DNA from 3 places in the Janthinobacterium sp. FT14W genome. Region 3 is predicted to be linked to each of the others. Evidence: predicted binding sites of a transcription regulator. Region 3 holds the regulator's gene; each other region holds the start of a gene.
What was found. Region 3 encodes FliA, which starts transcription of late flagellar genes. Its sites were predicted from a motif close to CTAAAGTTTNNNNNNNNNNNGCCGNTA; they were not measured.
Positions count from the first base shown of each region.

Region 1: GCN74_RS28870 (FlxA-like family protein) is a predicted target of FliA. The motif match lies at 3,171-3,197, and genes of this name have one in related genera.
Region 2: GCN74_RS02900 (flagellin) is a predicted target of FliA. The motif match lies at 2,911-2,937, and genes of this name have one in related genera.

Region 1 covers NZ_WFLL01000035.1:7,268-12,973, reverse strand. Annotated here, with positions in the region: gene GCN74_RS20820 (HAD family hydrolase) at 1-237, shown strand, start outside; gene GCN74_RS20815 (alpha/beta fold hydrolase) at 296-1,096, shown strand; gene dcd (dCTP deaminase) at 1,230-1,799, shown strand; gene GCN74_RS20805 (PrpF domain-containing protein) at 1,837-3,060, opposite strand; gene GCN74_RS28870 (FlxA-like family protein) at 3,228-3,578, shown strand; gene GCN74_RS20795 (sensor histidine kinase) at 3,619-5,106, opposite strand; gene GCN74_RS20790 (response regulator transcription factor) at 5,109-5,706, opposite strand, start outside.
Region 2 covers NZ_WFLL01000002.1:150,621-156,326, reverse strand. Annotated here, with positions in the region: gene GCN74_RS02915 (DegT/DnrJ/EryC1/StrS family aminotransferase) at 1-1,022, shown strand, start outside; gene GCN74_RS02910 (acetyltransferase) at 1,022-1,750, shown strand; gene GCN74_RS02905 (flagellin) at 1,892-2,767, shown strand; gene GCN74_RS02900 (flagellin) at 3,010-3,885, shown strand; gene GCN74_RS02895 (flagellin) at 4,067-4,942, shown strand; gene GCN74_RS02890 (hypothetical protein) at 5,000-5,706, shown strand, end outside.
Region 3 covers NZ_WFLL01000051.1:15,646-21,351, forward strand. Annotated here, with positions in the region: gene GCN74_RS24435 (hypothetical protein) at 1-41, opposite strand, end outside; gene GCN74_RS24440 (translation initiation factor Sui1) at 93-455, opposite strand; gene motD (flagellar motor protein MotD) at 518-1,294, opposite strand; gene GCN74_RS24450 (flagellar motor protein) at 1,300-2,046, opposite strand; gene GCN74_RS24455 (RNA polymerase sigma factor FliA) at 2,028-2,759, opposite strand; gene GCN74_RS24460 (MinD/ParA family protein) at 2,805-3,668, opposite strand; gene flhF (flagellar biosynthesis protein FlhF) at 3,661-4,989, opposite strand; gene flhA (flagellar biosynthesis protein FlhA) at 5,302-5,706, opposite strand, start outside.

The DNA.
Region 1 (5,706 bases), on a different contig from region 3:
CAGCGCCTGGGCCTGGCCGCCGCCCATTGCGTGGCCGTGGAAGACTCGCCGCGCGGCTTGCGCGCCGCCAATGCGGCGGGGCTGGAATGCATCATTGTGCGCAATCCCATGAACCGGCACCATGCGTTTGACGAGGCTTTTTGCGTGGTGGATTCAAACGCCGAGCTGGGCGAGGTACTGGCCTCGTTCGTGCCCGGCATGGCGCCCGTGGGCGGGCAATTAGAGGCCTTCCTCTGATACGTCTTGCCGGCATGCCATTACAATTGCCTATCGCATTCACCGGCACCGTCCCACGATGACACTCCCGCAACTGCACTTTGCCCACGCTAACAGTTATCCTGCCGGCACCTACCGCAAGCTGTTCGGTTTGCTGGGCCAGCACTACGACGTGCAGGCGCTCGACATGCATGCGCACGACCCTGAATACCCCGTCAGCACGGGCTGGCCAGAGCTGGTGCGCGAGTATATCGACGAGCTGGAGCGCCGTTATACGGCGCCCGTGATCCTCGTCGGCCATTCGCTGGGCGGCATGCTCAGCGTGATGGTGGCCAAGCAGCGGCCCGACCTGGTGCGCTGCGTGGTCTTGCTCGATTCGCCCGTGGTGGCGGGCTGGCGCGCCATGCTGGTGCGCCTGGCGCGCAACACGGCGCTGGGCGAGCGTTACTCTCCCGCCCGTTTTTCCGCCCGGCGGCGCAAGCTGTGGCCCGATGCGCAAGCCGCGTATGAACACTTTGCCGCCAAGGACATGTTCGCCATCTGGGCGCCGCAAGTGTTGCGCGACTACATAGACAGCGGCCTGGCGCCGCATCCGGAAGGGGTGCAGCTGCGCTTTACGCGCGAAGTGGAAACGGACGTCTACCGCAGCCTGCCGCACCATATCGGCGACCTCGTCAAGGATGGCCTTCCCGTGCCCATCGGCTTTATCGGCGGCACGGAATCGGTGGAATGCCGCCAGGCGGGCTTGACGGCCACGCGCAAGCTGGTCGGCAAGTTTTTCCGCCAGGTGCCGGGCGGCCATTTGTTTCCAATGGAAAATCCGGAACTGACGGCGCAAGTGGTGCGCGAGATGATCGCCTCGCTGTTGGCTAAACACTAGCCGACTGGCAAGGATTTTCAGCGGGCAAGGGCCAAAAGTGGCGGTTTTTCGCGTAAAATCCTGCCATTCGGGCCGTGCCTGCACCAGGCGCGCGGCCCCCGCCATTCCGATATTCTAGAAAGATACCCCTGCGATGACGATTAAAAGCGATAAATGGATACGCCGCATGGCGGAAACAACGGGCATGATCGAGCCGTTCGAACCGGGCCAGATCAAGGAACGCGACGGCAACCGCATCGTGTCCTACGGTACGTCCAGCTATGGCTATGACATCCGCTGCGCCGACGAGTTCAAATTGTTTACCAATATCAACACCACCATCGTCGATCCCAAGGATTTTGACGCGAACAACTTCGTCGACGTGTCCGGCAAGGGCTATTGCATCATCCCGCCGAACTCGTTCGCGCTGGCCCGTACCGTGGAATATTTCCGCATTCCCCGCAATGTGCTGACCATTTGCCTGGGCAAGAGCACCTATGCGCGCTGCGGCATCATCGTCAACGTCACCCCGTTCGAACCGGAATGGGAAGGCTATGTGACCCTGGAGTTTTCGAACACGACGCCGTTGCCGGCGAAAATCTACGCCAACGAAGGCGTGGCGCAAGTGCTGTTCTTCGAATCCGATGAAGTGTGCGAAACGTCGTACAAGGACCGCGGCGGCAAGTACCAGGGCCAAGTAGGCGTGACCCTGCCGAAGACCTGACGGATTGAAGGGTGGGGCGCCAGCCCCCAGCCTCACCTCACAGTTGTTTCAGCAGCCACGCTTTCAGCGCGGCTGACGGCTGGTACAGGGGAACATGGCCGCGCAGCAAGATTTGCGTGCTGCGCCGGTAGGCCGCGCCGTGGATGGCGATGGCGTTTCCTGCCTGGCGCGCCACGATGGTGGTGTCCAGGATGCCGGCCGGGTTTGCGATGCCGATCTCGATCTCCGCATCCGCCTGCCCGACGGGCGGCACGCCGCGCGCCAGCGCATGCGCCACCGTGCCCGGTATCAGGCAGGCCGCCGCCAGGCAGCAGCCGCCCGAGACGGCCAGCGAAGCATGGCCCGCCTGGGGCGTAAAGTACCGTACCGCAATATTTCCCTCTCCCGTAGCCGCGCCCACGATGCAGAACTTGGGGATGGTTTCGTTGCGTTCCAGTTCTTCCAATGTCATCGGTTCGCCATCGCGCCGCCGCAAGCCCATCAACAGTCCCGCCCCGCTCCACACCTGGCGGATGGCTTGCATGAAAGCGGGGTCCGCCTCCAGTTCCTGTACCGCTTCCCGCGCCGTCTTGCCGAACTGGCTGGCCAGTGCGATGACCATGGGCACGGCCACGTCCACGCACGAGACGTCATAGCCGTGCACCTGGTCTTGCGCCTTGCCTGTCGGTAGTAATTTTCCCGTCTTGGCGCCTGCGGGCTGCTGCATGAACAGGTCCACGCGGGGGAAGCTGCCGGGCACGCCGGGAATGCTGCTCGCCGTAAAACTGCCGTCCAGTTCGCGCACCATGCGCGAGGTGGTGATGACGCCCGTGTTGGTGTTGCGGATATCGATGTCGTGCGCGCCGATGGCCAGCGCCTCGATCACGCCGCTGTCCAGGCCCCACAGTTGCAGGGCGGACGACATATTGCCGCAGTTCACGTTCCAATCGATATTCCCGTGCTCGCCGGCCAGCTGGGCCAGGGTGCTGACCAGGCGCGGCTGGCCCGCGTGCCGTTCCACCTCGGCCAGGAAGACCTTGTTGCTGGTCGGCGCGCCCCGTCCCAGGCCCGTGATCTGCCGGTTGCCCGCCTGGCGGCCGGACTGGGGCACGCCCATCAGGTGGCGCAGCAATTCCTCGCGCAGGGCCAGGTCGGCCGGCACGGACGATGCATGCAGGACCAGGCCCGTCGACGTGCCGCCGCGCATGTGGTGGACGGGAAACTCGATCACGCCGCAGCGCTGGCGGGGCACGAGGTCGGGCAGGGCGGGCAGCAGGGGCATGGCGATCTGATCAAGGCGTGGCTGGGGAAGCGCCAGTGTGCCAGTTTTTTGTGCCCAGGAGCAAGAGTACGTACCGGCAGCGCTCTTTACCTGTCTTTACACGCGCGCCACTACATCCACGCTCAGGCCTGCCGTTAACCTTGGTATCGAAACATTCAGGAGGCAGCATGGTAGCGGCAATCGGTTCAGGCAGCGCGGTCGGCACGGCCAGCGCGGCGGGAAGCGCCAGTTCGGGCAGCAGTGCGCAGATCGCGGCGCTGCAAAAGCAGATCACGGCGGCGCAAAAGCAGTTGACGGAATCGCAGAAGGGCGAGCAGACGGAGGCGTCGCAAAAGCTGCAGCAGCAGCTGGCGCAGCAGATCCAGGCCTTGCAGGCGCAAATCGCTCAGTTGCAAGCGGCGGCCGCGCAACAGGCGGCGCAGCAAGAGACGCCTGCGGCCAGCAGCGCCGATACGGCGACGAACCCGGCCAAATCAAGCTCGTCCACCCTGGGCAGCATCATCGACACGCAGGCCTAACGAGGTCCCGGACCCCGCCCGCCGCCAGGCTGACGATAGCTCAGCCTGGCGTCTTGACGGGCAACAGCATTTCCACGCACAGCCCGCCACCGCTGCGCAAGCTGGCGCCGATGCGCCCGCCATGGGCGCTGATCACGTGCTGGGCGATGGCCAGGCCCAGGCCATGGCCGTCCGTGCTGTGCTGGGTATTGCTGGCGCGGAAGAACGGCTGGAAGATGCGGGCCAGGTCGGCGCTGGCCACGCCGGGCCCCCGGTCCAGCACGGCGATGCGCAGCAGATCCTGCTTGCCGTCATGCAGGCGCGACAGATTCACTTCCACCGTGCCGCCATCGGGGCTATGCTTGACGGCATTGCGCACCACGTTTTCCACGGCGCGCGCCAGCAGTTCCGGCCTGCCCGTGACGGCAGCGTCGGCGATGGCCGCGTCGCCCGCCAGGGCGATGTCCACCTGGCGCGCCTTCGCTTCGTAGCGGGCGTCTTCCATAATGTCGTGCAGCAGGTCGGCGATGCCGACGTCTTCGCTGAGGGGGGAGCCGGCGCCCGCTTCCAGCCGCGACAGGGTCAGCAGCTCGCCGATCAGCTTGTCCATGCGTTCGCCTTCGCGCTCGATGCGCTGCATCGAGGCATCCATCTTGTCCGGCTGCTGGTGCGCCAGGCCGATGGCTGCCTGCAAGCGCGCCAGCGGCGAGCGCAGCTCGTGCGACACATCGTGCAGCAAGCGCGTCTGGCTATCCATGAGGTTGCGCAAACGGCTGGTCATGCGGTCGAAATCGCGTCCCAGGTCCGTCAATTCATCGCCGCGCTTGCCGCTGGCGTGAAAGCGGGGCGCCAGGTCGCCGTGCGAAGCGGCTTCGAACGCTTGCCGCAAGTCGCGGATGGGGCGCGCAAAATACCAGGCCAGCAGGAAGGAGAACAGCAGGCTGGCGGCGATGGCGGCGGCCAGAGGAATGAAGGTGCGGTAGGGGCTGTCCATGCGGGGACCGGGCGGCGGCCCGCGCTGGAAATCGGGGCGGGGCGGCGGCATGCCGGACGCATCGGCACGGGGCCCGCTCATGGCGCGGGGGCCGCTCAGGGTGACGGCATTGAGCGTATCGCGCGCGGCGCCTGCCTCGGCAGTGCGAAAGCGGACGGACGAGGGCAGGAACAGCAGATAACGCGCGCCGTCGCTGCCGCTGACCTCGCGCACCACGGCGTGGGGCAAGCCTTGCGCCAGCAGTGCGCGCGCCTTGGCCAGTATCGCCGGATGGACCGTGCGGCCCATCAGTTCTTGCCCTTGGGCATCGACGGCAAACACGCGCATGCGCTCCATCTTGCCGAGGAATTGCTGCAAGGCCTTGCTGCCGCCCGCTTCCAGGGTGGCGCTGGCCGCTTCGATGGCCATCTGGGCAGGCGGGCTGGTGTCGATGTCAAGGGCACGCTCCTGCTGCGCGGCGCGGTTTTTCAGCCAGAAGGTGCCGCCGATGCCGATGGTGGCCGTCACTTGCGCGAGCATGATGCACAGAAAAAACTTCCAGAACAGACGGCCCACGCTTACTCCTTGATCAACTGATAGCCGAGACGGTAGACGGTCTGCAGGCAGGAACGGCCGTCGGCCAGGCTGCCCAGCTTGCGGCGCAGGCTGCTCAGGTGCACGTCGATATTGCGGTCGAAGCGTGCCATGGGCCGGCCCAGGCCCAGTTCGGACAATTGATTCTTGCTCACGGGCTTGCCCGCGTGGCGCACCAGCACTTCCAGCAGGTTGAATTCCGTGCTCGTCAGTTCCAGGTGGGCGCCGGCCCAGGAAGCGCGGCGTTGCTCTGGCCACATCGTCAACTGGCCCACGGCCAGCGGCGCCGGGCCCGCGCCGTCGGGCGGCGCCGCTTGCGCGCGGCGCAGGATGGCGCGGATGCGGGCCGTCAGCTCGCGCGGCGTGCAGGGCTTGGTGACGTAATCGTCGGCGCCCAGCTCCAGGCCCACGATGCGGTCCGTGTCGTCGCCGCGCGCCGTCAGCATCAGGATGGGCAGGTTGCTGCCGGCGCGGATGCGGCGCAGGGTTTCCAGGCCATTCATGCGCGGCATCATGACGTCGAGGACGGCGATGGCGTACAGGCCCGTCAGCGCTTCGGCCGCGCCGCTTTCGCCGTCATGC
Region 2 (5,706 bases), on a different contig from region 3:
AGTTGGAGCAGGCGCTGTGCGACTACCTGGGCGTCAAGCACATCTGCCTGTTCGCCAACGGCACGCTGGCCCTGATGACGGCCCTGCAGGCACTGCGCATCAATGGCGAAGTGATCACGACGCCGTATTCGTTCGTCGCTACCGCTCATTCTTTGCTGTGGAATAACATCAAGCCCGTGTTTGCCGACATCGAGCCGCACAGCCTGAACCTCGACCCGAGCAAGATAGAAGCGGCCATCACGCCGCAGACGACGGCCATCATGCCCGTGCACTGCTACGGCCGGCCATGCGACATCGAAGCGATCGAAAAAATCGCCGACAACTACAACCTGAAGGTGATCTACGATGCGGCACACGCGTTCGGCGTGCGCCACCGGGGCGGCAGCGTGCTCAATCACGGCGACCTGTCCGTGATCAGCTTTCACGCCACCAAGATCTTCAACACCTTCGAGGGCGGCGCCATCGTCTGTCCCGACGCCAAGACCAAGCAGCGCATCGACCACCTGAAAAACTTCGGCTTCGTCGATGAAGTCACGGTCGTGGCCGCCGGCATCAACGGCAAGATGAGCGAGATCAACGCCGCCTTCGGCTTGCTGCAGCTCAAGGGCATCGACGGCGCGCGCCAGAAGCGCAAGGCGATCGATGCGCGTTACCGCCAGCAGCTGGCCGGCATCGGCGGCATCACTTGCCTGCAGCAGGGCGATGGCGAGGCGGCCAACCACGCGTATTTCCCCATCCTCGTGGGCCCCGGCTACCCGCTGTCGCGCGACGCCCTGTTCCAGCTGCTGCGCGACCAGGAAATCTATGCGCGCCGCTATTTTTATCCGCTCATCAGCGACTTCCCCATGTACCGCGGCATGCCGTCCGCCGCGCACGCGAACCTGCCCGTGGCGCGGCTGGCGTCGTCGCAGGTGATCTGCCTGCCCATCTATCCGGACCTGGCGATGGAAACCGTGGACGCCATTATCGCCATGATCGCCGCCCCCGCCCTGCAACAAGAACCCGTACGGAATATCGCCTGATGCAAATTTCCACAGAAACCAATTTTTCCGGCGTGGCGGAAAACCACCCCTGGTCGGCGCAATTCACGGTGCTGGGCTACGCGGATGGCGCCATCAGCACCCTGCCCCACCAGTTTTTCCGCAACTGGCTGGACCAGGAAGCGGATAGCGGCCACTTCTATATCGGGCGCGGCTCCTGTTTCGGCGTCGGTTCGCTGGTGAAATATGACAGCGGCCAGCAAAGCCTGTGCGTCGGCCGCTATGTGGCCGGCGGCTCGCGCCTGAGTTTCATCCTCAATGGCCAGCATGAAATGCGCACGATCTCGACGTACATGCTGTCCATCCTCGGCGGCGGCTTGAAAAATGCGCCCCCGCCGCAGTATGCCGACACGGTGATCAAGAACGATGTCTGGATCGGCGACGAAGTGATGGTGCTGGGCGGCAGCGTGATCGAAAACGGCTGCGTCATCGGTGCCCGCTCGCTGCTGCCACCCAATTTCCGCTCGGAACCCTATGGTATTTACGCGGGGTCGCCGGCGCGCCTGATACGCTACCGTTTCACGGAAAAAGTCCGTGCCGCGCTGCTGGAACTGGCATGGTGGGAAATGCCGCTGCCATGGGTACGCAACAATAACGCCATGTTCATGGAAGACCTGTGCGCCGACGAAGCGAAGGCATTGCTGGTCATCGACATCCTGAAAAGCAGCCGCCGGCAATGGGAGGCGGAACACGGCGGCGTGGCGGATTGAATCTGCCAATATTGCCATGAAGGCAATGGAAGATAAATTTCCATACGGCATTTAATAAAACGGAAAGGATGGTCGTCTTGTACTGGTAGGAGCAGATAAACCGTCGCTCCTCACTGTAACCACCCAATTAGGAATGACATCATGCTGAGTCTTCACACCAACGCTGCTTCCCTGTCTGCACAAAATTCGATCTCGAATACCCAATCCAAACTGTCGACTTCGATGACGCGCCTGAGCACCGGCTTCCGCATCAACTCGGCAATGGACGACGCTGCCGGCCTGCAGATCGCAACCCGCCTGAAAGCACAAACCAGCGGCATGACCGTTGCGATGAACAACACGCAAAACAGCACCTCGCTGCTGCAAACGGCTGAAGGCGCATTCGCCGAAGTCACCAACATGCTGGTGCGCATGAAAGACTTGGCTACCCAAGCTTCCGATGCCTCGTCGACCGCCAACGACAAAACCGCAATGCAAGCTGAATACAATGCATTGGGCCAAGAACTGTACAACGTCATGACCAACACCACGTTCGGCGGCACCAAGCTGCTGGGCGACGGTAGCGGCGCAGCCAAAGGCACGCTGTCGACCTCGATGACATTCCAGATCGGCGCCAGCTCGACGGAAAAAATGAGCTTCGACGTATCGGGCGACCTGTCCACGCTGAACACCGCCCTGAGCGGCCTGAGCGCGAACTTCTCCAGCGGCGCATCGACGGGCGCAACGGAACTGACCGCCACCGCCAACGCCACCATCGGCCTGCTGGCTACCGCCATCGACAGCGTCAGCACCGTGCGTTCGGCACTGGGCGCGACGGCTAACCGTCTGGACCACGTCAACACCAACTTGTCGAACATCGCCACCAACACCAAAGCCGCTACCGGCCGCATCATGGACACCGACTTCGCTACCGAAAGCTCGAACATGACGTCGTCGCAAATGCTGCTGCAAGCCGGCACCGCGATGCTGAAACAAAGCAACAGCATGTCCTCGATGGTCATGTCCCTGCTGCAATAATATCGCCCTGGCCGCTTGCGGCCCGTACCTCGAAGCCAGACTCCGGTCTGGCTTTTTTTCGTGCGCAGCAGACGCAGGCATGCTGCGATACCAGTCGAACGGGCCGGCGAAGCAAGAAATACCAATTATTTTAAGAAATTTCCTTAAAGCATTTAATTAAGGTGGCGACACGGTCGTCTTGTACTGATAGGAGCAGATAAACCGTCGCTCCTCACCGTAACCACCCAATTAGGAATGACACCATGCTGAGTCTTCACACCAACGCTGCTTCCCTGTCGGCACAAAATTCGATCTCGAATACCCAATCCAAACTGTCGACTTCGATGACGCGCCTGAGCACCGGCTTCCGCATCAACTCGGCAATGGACGACGCTGCCGGCCTGCAGATCGCAACCCGCCTGAAAGCACAAACCAGCGGCATGACCGTTGCGATGAACAACACGCAAAACAGCACCTCGCTGCTGCAAACGGCTGAAGGCGCATTCGCCGAAGTCACCAACATGCTGGTGCGCATGAAAGACTTGGCTACCCAAGCTTCCGATGCCTCGTCGACCGCCAACGACAAAACCGCAATGCAAGCTGAATACAATGCATTGGGCCAAGAACTGTACAACGTCATGACCAACACCACGTTCGGCGGCACCAAGCTGCTGGGCGACGGCGCGGCTGCTGCCTCCGGCACGCTGTCGACCTCGATGACGTTCCAGATCGGCGCCAGCTCGACGGAAAAAATGAGCTTCGACGTGTCGGGCAACCTGACCGCACTGAACGCAGCCCTGACCGGCCTGAGCAAAAACTTCTCGTCGGCAGCATCGACGGGCGCAACGGAACTGACCGCCACCGCCAACGCCACCATCGGCCTGCTGGCTACCGCCATCGACAGCGTCAGCACCGTGCGTTCGGCACTGGGCGCGACGGCTAACCGTCTGGACCACGTCAACACCAACTTGTCGAACATCGCCACCAACACCAAAGCCGCTACCGGCCGCATCATGGACACCGACTTCGCTACCGAAAGCTCGAACATGACGTCGTCGCAAATGCTGCTGCAAGCCGGCACCGCGATGCTGAAGCAAAGCAACAGCATGTCCTCGATGGTCATGTCCCTGCTGCAATAATATCGGCCCGGCCGCTTGCGGCCCGTACCTCGAAGCCAGACTCCGGTCTGGCTTTTTTTTCGCCCGCACCAGCATGCATTCCTGGCATTTTTAGCTAAATTGCCATCACGTTTAACGATGTTGCCGGCATAGTCGCCTATACAAGGTAGAACACCGAACAATCGCCTACCGGAGCCGCCACGTGCTGAGCATTCATACCAATACTGCCGCACTGTCAGCCCAGCGGGCCATGGGCTGGGCCCAGCAAATGCTGTCGACGTCGATGACGCGCCTCTCCACGGGCTTTCGCATCAACTCGGCCATGGACGATGCGGCCGGCCTGCAGATCGCCACCAGGCTGAGCGCCCAGACCAGCGGCATGGCGGTGGCCATGCGCAACACGCAAAACAGCACTTCGCTGCTGCAGACGGCCGAAGGCGCATTCGGCGAAGTCACCGCCATGCTGGTGCGCATGAAGGACCTGGCCACGCAGGCGGCAGACGCCTCGTCGAACCAGAAAGACCGCGACGCCATGCAGGGCGAATACGATGCGCTGGGTGCCGAACTGTACAACGTGATGACGAACACCCGCTATGGCGGCACTTTATTGCTGGGCAATGGCAGCGCCGGCAAGGGCACCCTGTCGCAAGCGATGACGTTCCAGATCGGCGCCAGCGGCAGCGAGACCATGCAATTTGATGTGTCCGGCGACATGGGCAGCCTGGATGCGGCGCTGCAGGCGATCTCGGTCAATTTCGCGCCAGGCGCCACGGCGGGCAGCGAATTTGCCAGCAACGGCAGCGCCAACGGCATGATCGACCAGCTGGCGGCGGCCATCGACAAGGTCGGCAGCGTGCGCTCGGCGCTGGGCGCCACTGCAAACCGGCTCGGACATGTCTACAATAACCTGTCCAACATGATCACCCACACCAAGACCGCCATCGGCCGCATCATGGATGTCGACTATGCGGCGGAAAGCGCCAACATGACCTCGGCCCAGATGCTGATGCAAGCCAGTACGGCCATGCTCAAGCAAAGCCAGAGCATGAGCAAGCTGATTCTTTCTCTACTACAATAATTGCTGGCCGGGCGCGATGGCGGATCTTATTCATACTTACCACCTGGAAGCAATGGCATGGCGATAGACCGTATTTCATCGGGCAATCCGGCTCCCCTGATTACCCAGCGCCTCGACGTCAGCCCCGCCACGCCCATGGTGCCGGGCGTGGTGCAGCCGCTCGTGCCCATCGGCCCCTACATGGCGCCCGCGCCCGACGCGGGCACCCTGCCCGCGCAACTGCAGCAGGGCCAGGACGGCCTGGCGTCCCTCATCAAGCCCAATGCCGACGGTGCGGGCGGCGCCATGCCGCGCGACAGCAGCGCCATGCAAGTCAATCAGCTGTTCTTCACGCGCCAGCTGATATGGCAGCCGCCCGACGCGGCGCAGCTGGCCGCTTCGTGGCGCGTGATGGTCAAGACCTATGGCGAGCAGTACGCCGCCCTGCAGGAACAGGCGCGCGGCCAGCACGTGCCGGGCAACCTGTTCATGGCGGAACAGCAGCCGGCCCTGCTGCGCGAAGGCCCCCGTCCGCCATTGACGGTGGACAGCGAAGCGTGGCGCTTTGCCGTGTATGGCTGGGCCGGCCAGCGCCTGCTGCTGCGCGTGCTGGCCAGCGACGAGGATGAAGACGCCGCGCCGAAGCGGCGCGGCAAGGTGGCGCTGCGCGTCGAAGTGATCATCATCGGCATCGGCCGGGTGGTGATCCAGATGGAACCGGCCGGCGATGGGGTGCTGCTGGAACTTGCCGCCGATGAAGACGGCGCCCTGCGCCACCTGCGCCT
Region 3 (5,706 bases):
ATGGCGGCGGCGATGGCGATGCCGGTCAGTTTGTTATTCATGTGAGGTGGCGCATAAAAGGAAACGCACCTTACCACAGGCGCGCGGCACCGCTAGCCGCCCGCCTTTTTCGGCTGGTGGCCCAGCCTGGTCAGCGCGGCCACGATGGTGTCCACATGGTCGCCCTGCACTTCGATCACGCCATCCTTGACCGTGCCGCCCGAGCCGCACTGCGTGCGCAGCTGCTTGCCCAGCAGGGCCAGGGCGATGGCATCCAGCGGCAAGCCCTTGACCACGGTGACGCTCTTGCCGCCGCGGCCCTTGGTCTGGCGCGACACGCGCACCACGCCGTCGCCCGCAGGCGCCGCCTTCGCTTGCGCCTTGCACGCGCACTGCGCCAGCGGCTGGCGGCAGGCGGGGCACATGCGGCCCGTTTCGGTGGAATAGACGAGACCGCCCAGGGAGCTGCTTTTCATGAGGGAAAGATAAAAAGGAAGAAAGCGCGATTGTACCAAGCGGCAGCCCGCAGTTGACGAGCTCAGTTGGCTGGCGCCACGGGCGCCGTCGGCACTTCCGTCACCGTTTCCGGGATGCCCGACAAAATCGTCACGGCCACGCGGCGGTTGCGCGCGCGCCCTTCCGGCGTGGCGTTGGGCGCCACGGGGATGTTGTCGGCGTGGCCCACGGCCGTCAGGCGCGCAGCCTTCACGCCGCTGGCGATGAACAGGCGCACGACGGCGCTGGCGCGCGCGGCCGACAATTCCCAGTTCGAGGCAAAGTTCGAATTGCTGATCGGCTGCACGTCCGTATGCCCTTCCACCTGCACGTCGTGCGTGTCGTCCTTGAGCAGCACGGCCACGGCGCGCAGGGCCTGGTCCGATTCCGCCGTCAGGCGCGCCGCGCCCGGGTCGAACAGCACGCTGGCATTGATTTCCACGCTGACGCCGCGGCTCGTCTGCGTGACCCGCACCTTGCCTTCCTTGACCAGCGGCGCCAGGGTGGACGCCAGGTCCTGCGCCAGGCGCGTCATGTGTTCGCGCTCGCGGCGGATGGCTTCCGTGCGGCGTTTCAGGGCGGGATTGGGCAGCGGGATGGCTTGCGGCGCTTCCATGACGATGGGCGGCGCGCCCTTTTCCAGGCTGAAGGCCTGGCCGATGGCGTTCTGGAAGACGCGGTACTTGCCTTCGTTGACTTGCGAAATCGCATACATGACGACGAAGAAGGCGAACAGCAGGGTGATGAAGTCGGCGTACGAAATCAGCCAGCGGTCCTGGTTGTCCGGTTCCTCGTCATACTTCCTGCGCGCGCGCCGCATCATGGTCAGTGCTCGTGCAGCAGGCTGGAGACGCGCTCTTCGATGATGCGCGTATGGTCGCCCGTGGCGATGTCGTACAGCACGGCGGCCGTGATTTCATACTGCAGCACGCGGCGCGAAACGATGGCCTTGAGCTTGTTCGCCACCGGCAGGAACAGCAGGTTGGCCAGGCCCACGCCATAAATCGTTGAGACGAACGCGACGGCGATGCCGCCGCCCAGCTTGCTGGGGTCGGTGAGGTTTTCCATCACGTGGATCAGGCCCAGCACGGCGCCCAGGATGCCGATGGTGGGCGAATAGCCGGCCGCCGATTCCCACACCTTGACGGCCTGGCGCTCGGCCATTTCATAGGCGGAGATTTCCACGTCGAGCAGCTGGCGCAGCTTGTCGGGCGCGATGCCGTCGACGATCATGCGCAAGCCCTTGGCGTTGAAGCGGTCGGCCGTGTTTTCCATCAGGCGCTCGAGGGCCAGCGGGCCGTCGCGGCGCGCCGTCAGGCTCCATTGCCCGATGTCGCGCGCCAGCGCGGCGCGCGTGTCGGCGGGCGGCAAAAACACCCAGCGCAGCATTTCCAGGCCGCGCACGAAGGTGCGCAGCCGCGTCTGCAGCAGCACGGCGCCGAAGGTGCCGACGATGACGATGGCAAAGGCGGCCGGCTGCAGCAGGGAGGCCATCTTGCCGCCCTCCAGTGCCTGGCCGACCAGCAGGCCCGCCAGCGCCAGCGCCAGCCCGATTACGCTGGACCAGTCCACGCCTGCTCCCTCAAGGTTGCGCGCAGGCGCGCGACGGCCTGGGTATGCAGCTGCGAGACGCGCGATTCCGACACGCCCATCACCGCGCCGATCTCCTTCAGGTTCAGCTCTTCTTCGTAGTACAGGCCCATGAGTATTTTCTCGCGTGGCGGCAGCGCATCGATGGCATCGATCACGGATTGCCGGAAATCGGTATCGAGCAGGGAACGCAAGGGGTCGCTGTCCTCGTCCACGCAGTGGCGGTCGAGGAAGCTGTCATTGCCGTCCGGGTCATGAAAATCTTCGTAGTACACGAGCTGGTGGCCGCCGCCGTCGCCCAGCATTTCCTGGTAGTCGGCCAGCGACATCTTGAGCAGCTTGGCCACTTCCGACTCCGTCGGCGGATGGCCCAGGCGCTGCTGCAGGATGCTCATCGCCTCTTCGATCTTGCGCATGTTCTGGCGCATGCTGCGCGGCAGCCAGTCGCTGGTGCGCAATTCGTCGAGCATGGCGCCGCGGATGCGCAGCACGGCATACGTCTCGAACTGCGCGCCATGCGTCTCTTCATAGCGGGTAATGGCGTCCAGCAAGCCGATCATGCCGGCCTGGATCAGGTCATCGACCTCGACCGAAGGCGGCAATTTCGCCTTCATATGGTGCGCCAGACGCTTCACCAGCGGAATGTGTTCCGTCAGCAAATGGTCCTTGTTCGATTTCCCTTTGACCGTGTACATAGGCTGCTTATTGTTTTCTCGTCTTATCTGGTGCTACGGTTGCATTCAGGCGCTGAAATGGTGTGCGCTCCCCGTCTGGCACAAGGTACCGCCCAGCACCGGCGCCGCCGAACGGGCCAGCCGCTCGGCCAGTCCGCGAAACGCCACCGAAGCGCCCGCCAGCGGAAACGCATCGACCACGCTGCGGCCCAGCCGCGCCGCGCGGTGCAGATACTCATCGGCAGGCACCGACCCCATCGAAGTCAGTTTCACGGCCAGGTAGCGGCTTGCCGCCTGCGCCATATTATCGTATACCACTTTTGCCTCGGATTCGGAAGCGCCCGTGACAAGAATGCCAAACGGACGCCGTCCCAGTTCCTGGCTCAGGCGCTTGATCAGGCAGTACGCCGCCTTGATCGAGGTGGCGCTGGTCGATACCTGCACCACGATATCGGACGAGGCCATCAGGGGCACGGGGAAGCAGTCGCCCTCGTCGGCCACGACGCCGTCGACCAGCACGATGCCGCTCTGGCGCGCCAGCACCTCAAAGGTCTTGCCCAGGCGGCGCAATTCGTCTTCGCCCGCATAGTCCATGCTGTCCATCAGGTGGTTGCGCGCGCCCAGGCTGGCCACGCCGAAGCCTTGCGGCACCTGGTGGATTACCTGATTCAGGCCGCACTGCTGGCGCGCCACGTCGCGCAGGCTGGCGCCATGCGCCAGTCCCAGGCGCGATGCCACGCCATCGCTGCCGCCGCTGGCGTCGAGCAGCAGCACGTCATTGCCGCCATAGGCCAGCGAGGCGCCCAGGTTGACCAGCATGGCGCCCTTGTCGTCCTGCGGCGTGGCCGAGAGGAACGTCATGACGCGCGGCTGCGGCCCGGCCAGCATGCGGCGCAAGCCTTCGGCCTGGTCGAAATCGAAATTAGCCAAGGTGCACCCCGCGCGCTTCATTGTTGCGGGCAGCCGCCTGCGCCATCAGCAGCGGCAGTTCGGCATCGGAAAACTGCGTGGCCGCCGCATCGCGCTTGAGCTTGAAGGCACGGTCGATCAGGTAGCCGCGGTCGGCCAGGTACAGGTCTTCCGGCACGCGCTGGCCGTTCGACACATAGAACAGGTTCAGCTTCTGGCGGATCACCACGTCGAGCACGTTGCCGATCGACGCCGCTTCATCGAGCTTGGTCATGATGCAGCCGGCCAGGCCGCTGCCCTGGTAGGCGCGCACCACTTCATTGAGGGTTTCCTGCGTGGCCGTGGAGTTCAGGCACAGCAGGCGTTTCACGTCGGCACCGGCGCCCGACAGCATGGCCACCTGCTCCGTCACCATCTGGTCGCGCTGGCTCACGCCCACCGTGTCGATCAGCACCGTGTGCTTGTTCTTCAATTCCTTCAGGGCGATGCGCAGGTCCGCCTCGTCCTTCACGGAATGCACCATCACGCCGAGGATCTTGCCGTAGATGCGCAGCTGTTCATGCGCGCCGATACGATACGCATCGGTGGTGATCAGGGCCAGCTTTTCCGGGCCATGGCGCATTACGCAGCGGGCCGCCAGCTTGGCCGTGCTGGTGGTCTTGCCCACGCCGGTCGGGCCCACGAGGGCGAACACGCCGCCCTGCTCCAGCATGGCGTCTTCATTGGCCACGGTATTGAGGTTGCGGCTGAGGACCGTCTTGATCCAGCGCATGCTTTGCGCGCCATCGAGGCCGGCAGGCAGCTTGTCGATCAGGTAGCGCGCCAGGCTGGCCGAGAAGCCGGCCGCCAGCATTTCGCGCAGCACGACGGCCTTCTGCGGCTCGCGCTGCTGCGTCGAACCCCACGAGATTTCCGCCAGCTGCGTTTCCATCATGCCGCGCATGGCGCGGATTTCATTCATCATGCCGCTCATTTCGGCAGCGGCGTTCTCTTTGACGTGCGCCAGCGCGCTGGCCATCATCTGCTGCATGCGGGCCATGTCCACTGGCTCGGAGGCAGCCTGGCGCGGCGCGGGCTGGCGCGGCGCGGCGGGGCGCTGGGCCGGGGCGGCGGCGCGCGGCGGCGTGGCGAACTGGGTCTGCAACTGGGGACGGGGCTGGGCCATTTCGGAGGCGGCCGGCGGCGAGGCCAGCGAAGCGGCATCGTCATTGGCCAGCGCGAGGATTTCCACCACGCCATCGGCCTGGCGGTTCGACAGGATCACGGCATCGGGGCCCAGCGCTTCGCGCACCTTGCGCAGCGCATCGCGCGACGAGGCGCCCGTAAATTTCTTCACATTCATGACCGGCCTCCCAAGGCGGGGGTGGCGCAATCTTGGCTGAACTGTGTGACCATCATCGACTCCTGTTGCTTGAGTGCTGTCTTCCACATGGACACAGATCACCCGGACAGTTTCCATTATTAGCGATGCTTGGAGGAAATGATCGAAGGAACAGGACGGGAAAGTACCCGTTATTCAGTTTGCCGGCAGGAAATTGATGTTTATTTGACCAAAAGCAAGGGCTGGGAGGTTGGGGTCAGACCCCCGTACACGTTGGCAATGACCTTGCTGTTGGCGGTGTTGAGGGTCTGACCCCGGCATTGACAAAGCCAACTATTGCGCGCCCACCAGGCTGGTCACCCGTATCGTCTTGGTTTCCGGCACTTCCGCATGCGACAGCACTTTCAGCTGCGGCAAGGCGCGACGCAGGAAACGCGACAGCAGGGTCCGCAGCGGCGCCGGCACCAGCAGCACGGGCGTCAGGCCCAGCGCTTCCTGCTGCTGGGCAGCCAGCCCCGCCTGGTGGGCGATGGTGTCGGCCAGGCCAGGCTCGATGCCGGCCCCATCGCCGCCATTGCCCATGGCCTGCATCAGCAGGCGTTCCAGGCGGCTGTCCAGGGTCATCACGGACAGTTCGGCCGCGCCGGGGAACAGTTGCTGCACGATGGCGCGGCCCAGGGCCACGCGCACCAGCGCCGTCAGGTCGTTCGGGTCCTGCGTCTGCACCGTATGCTCGGC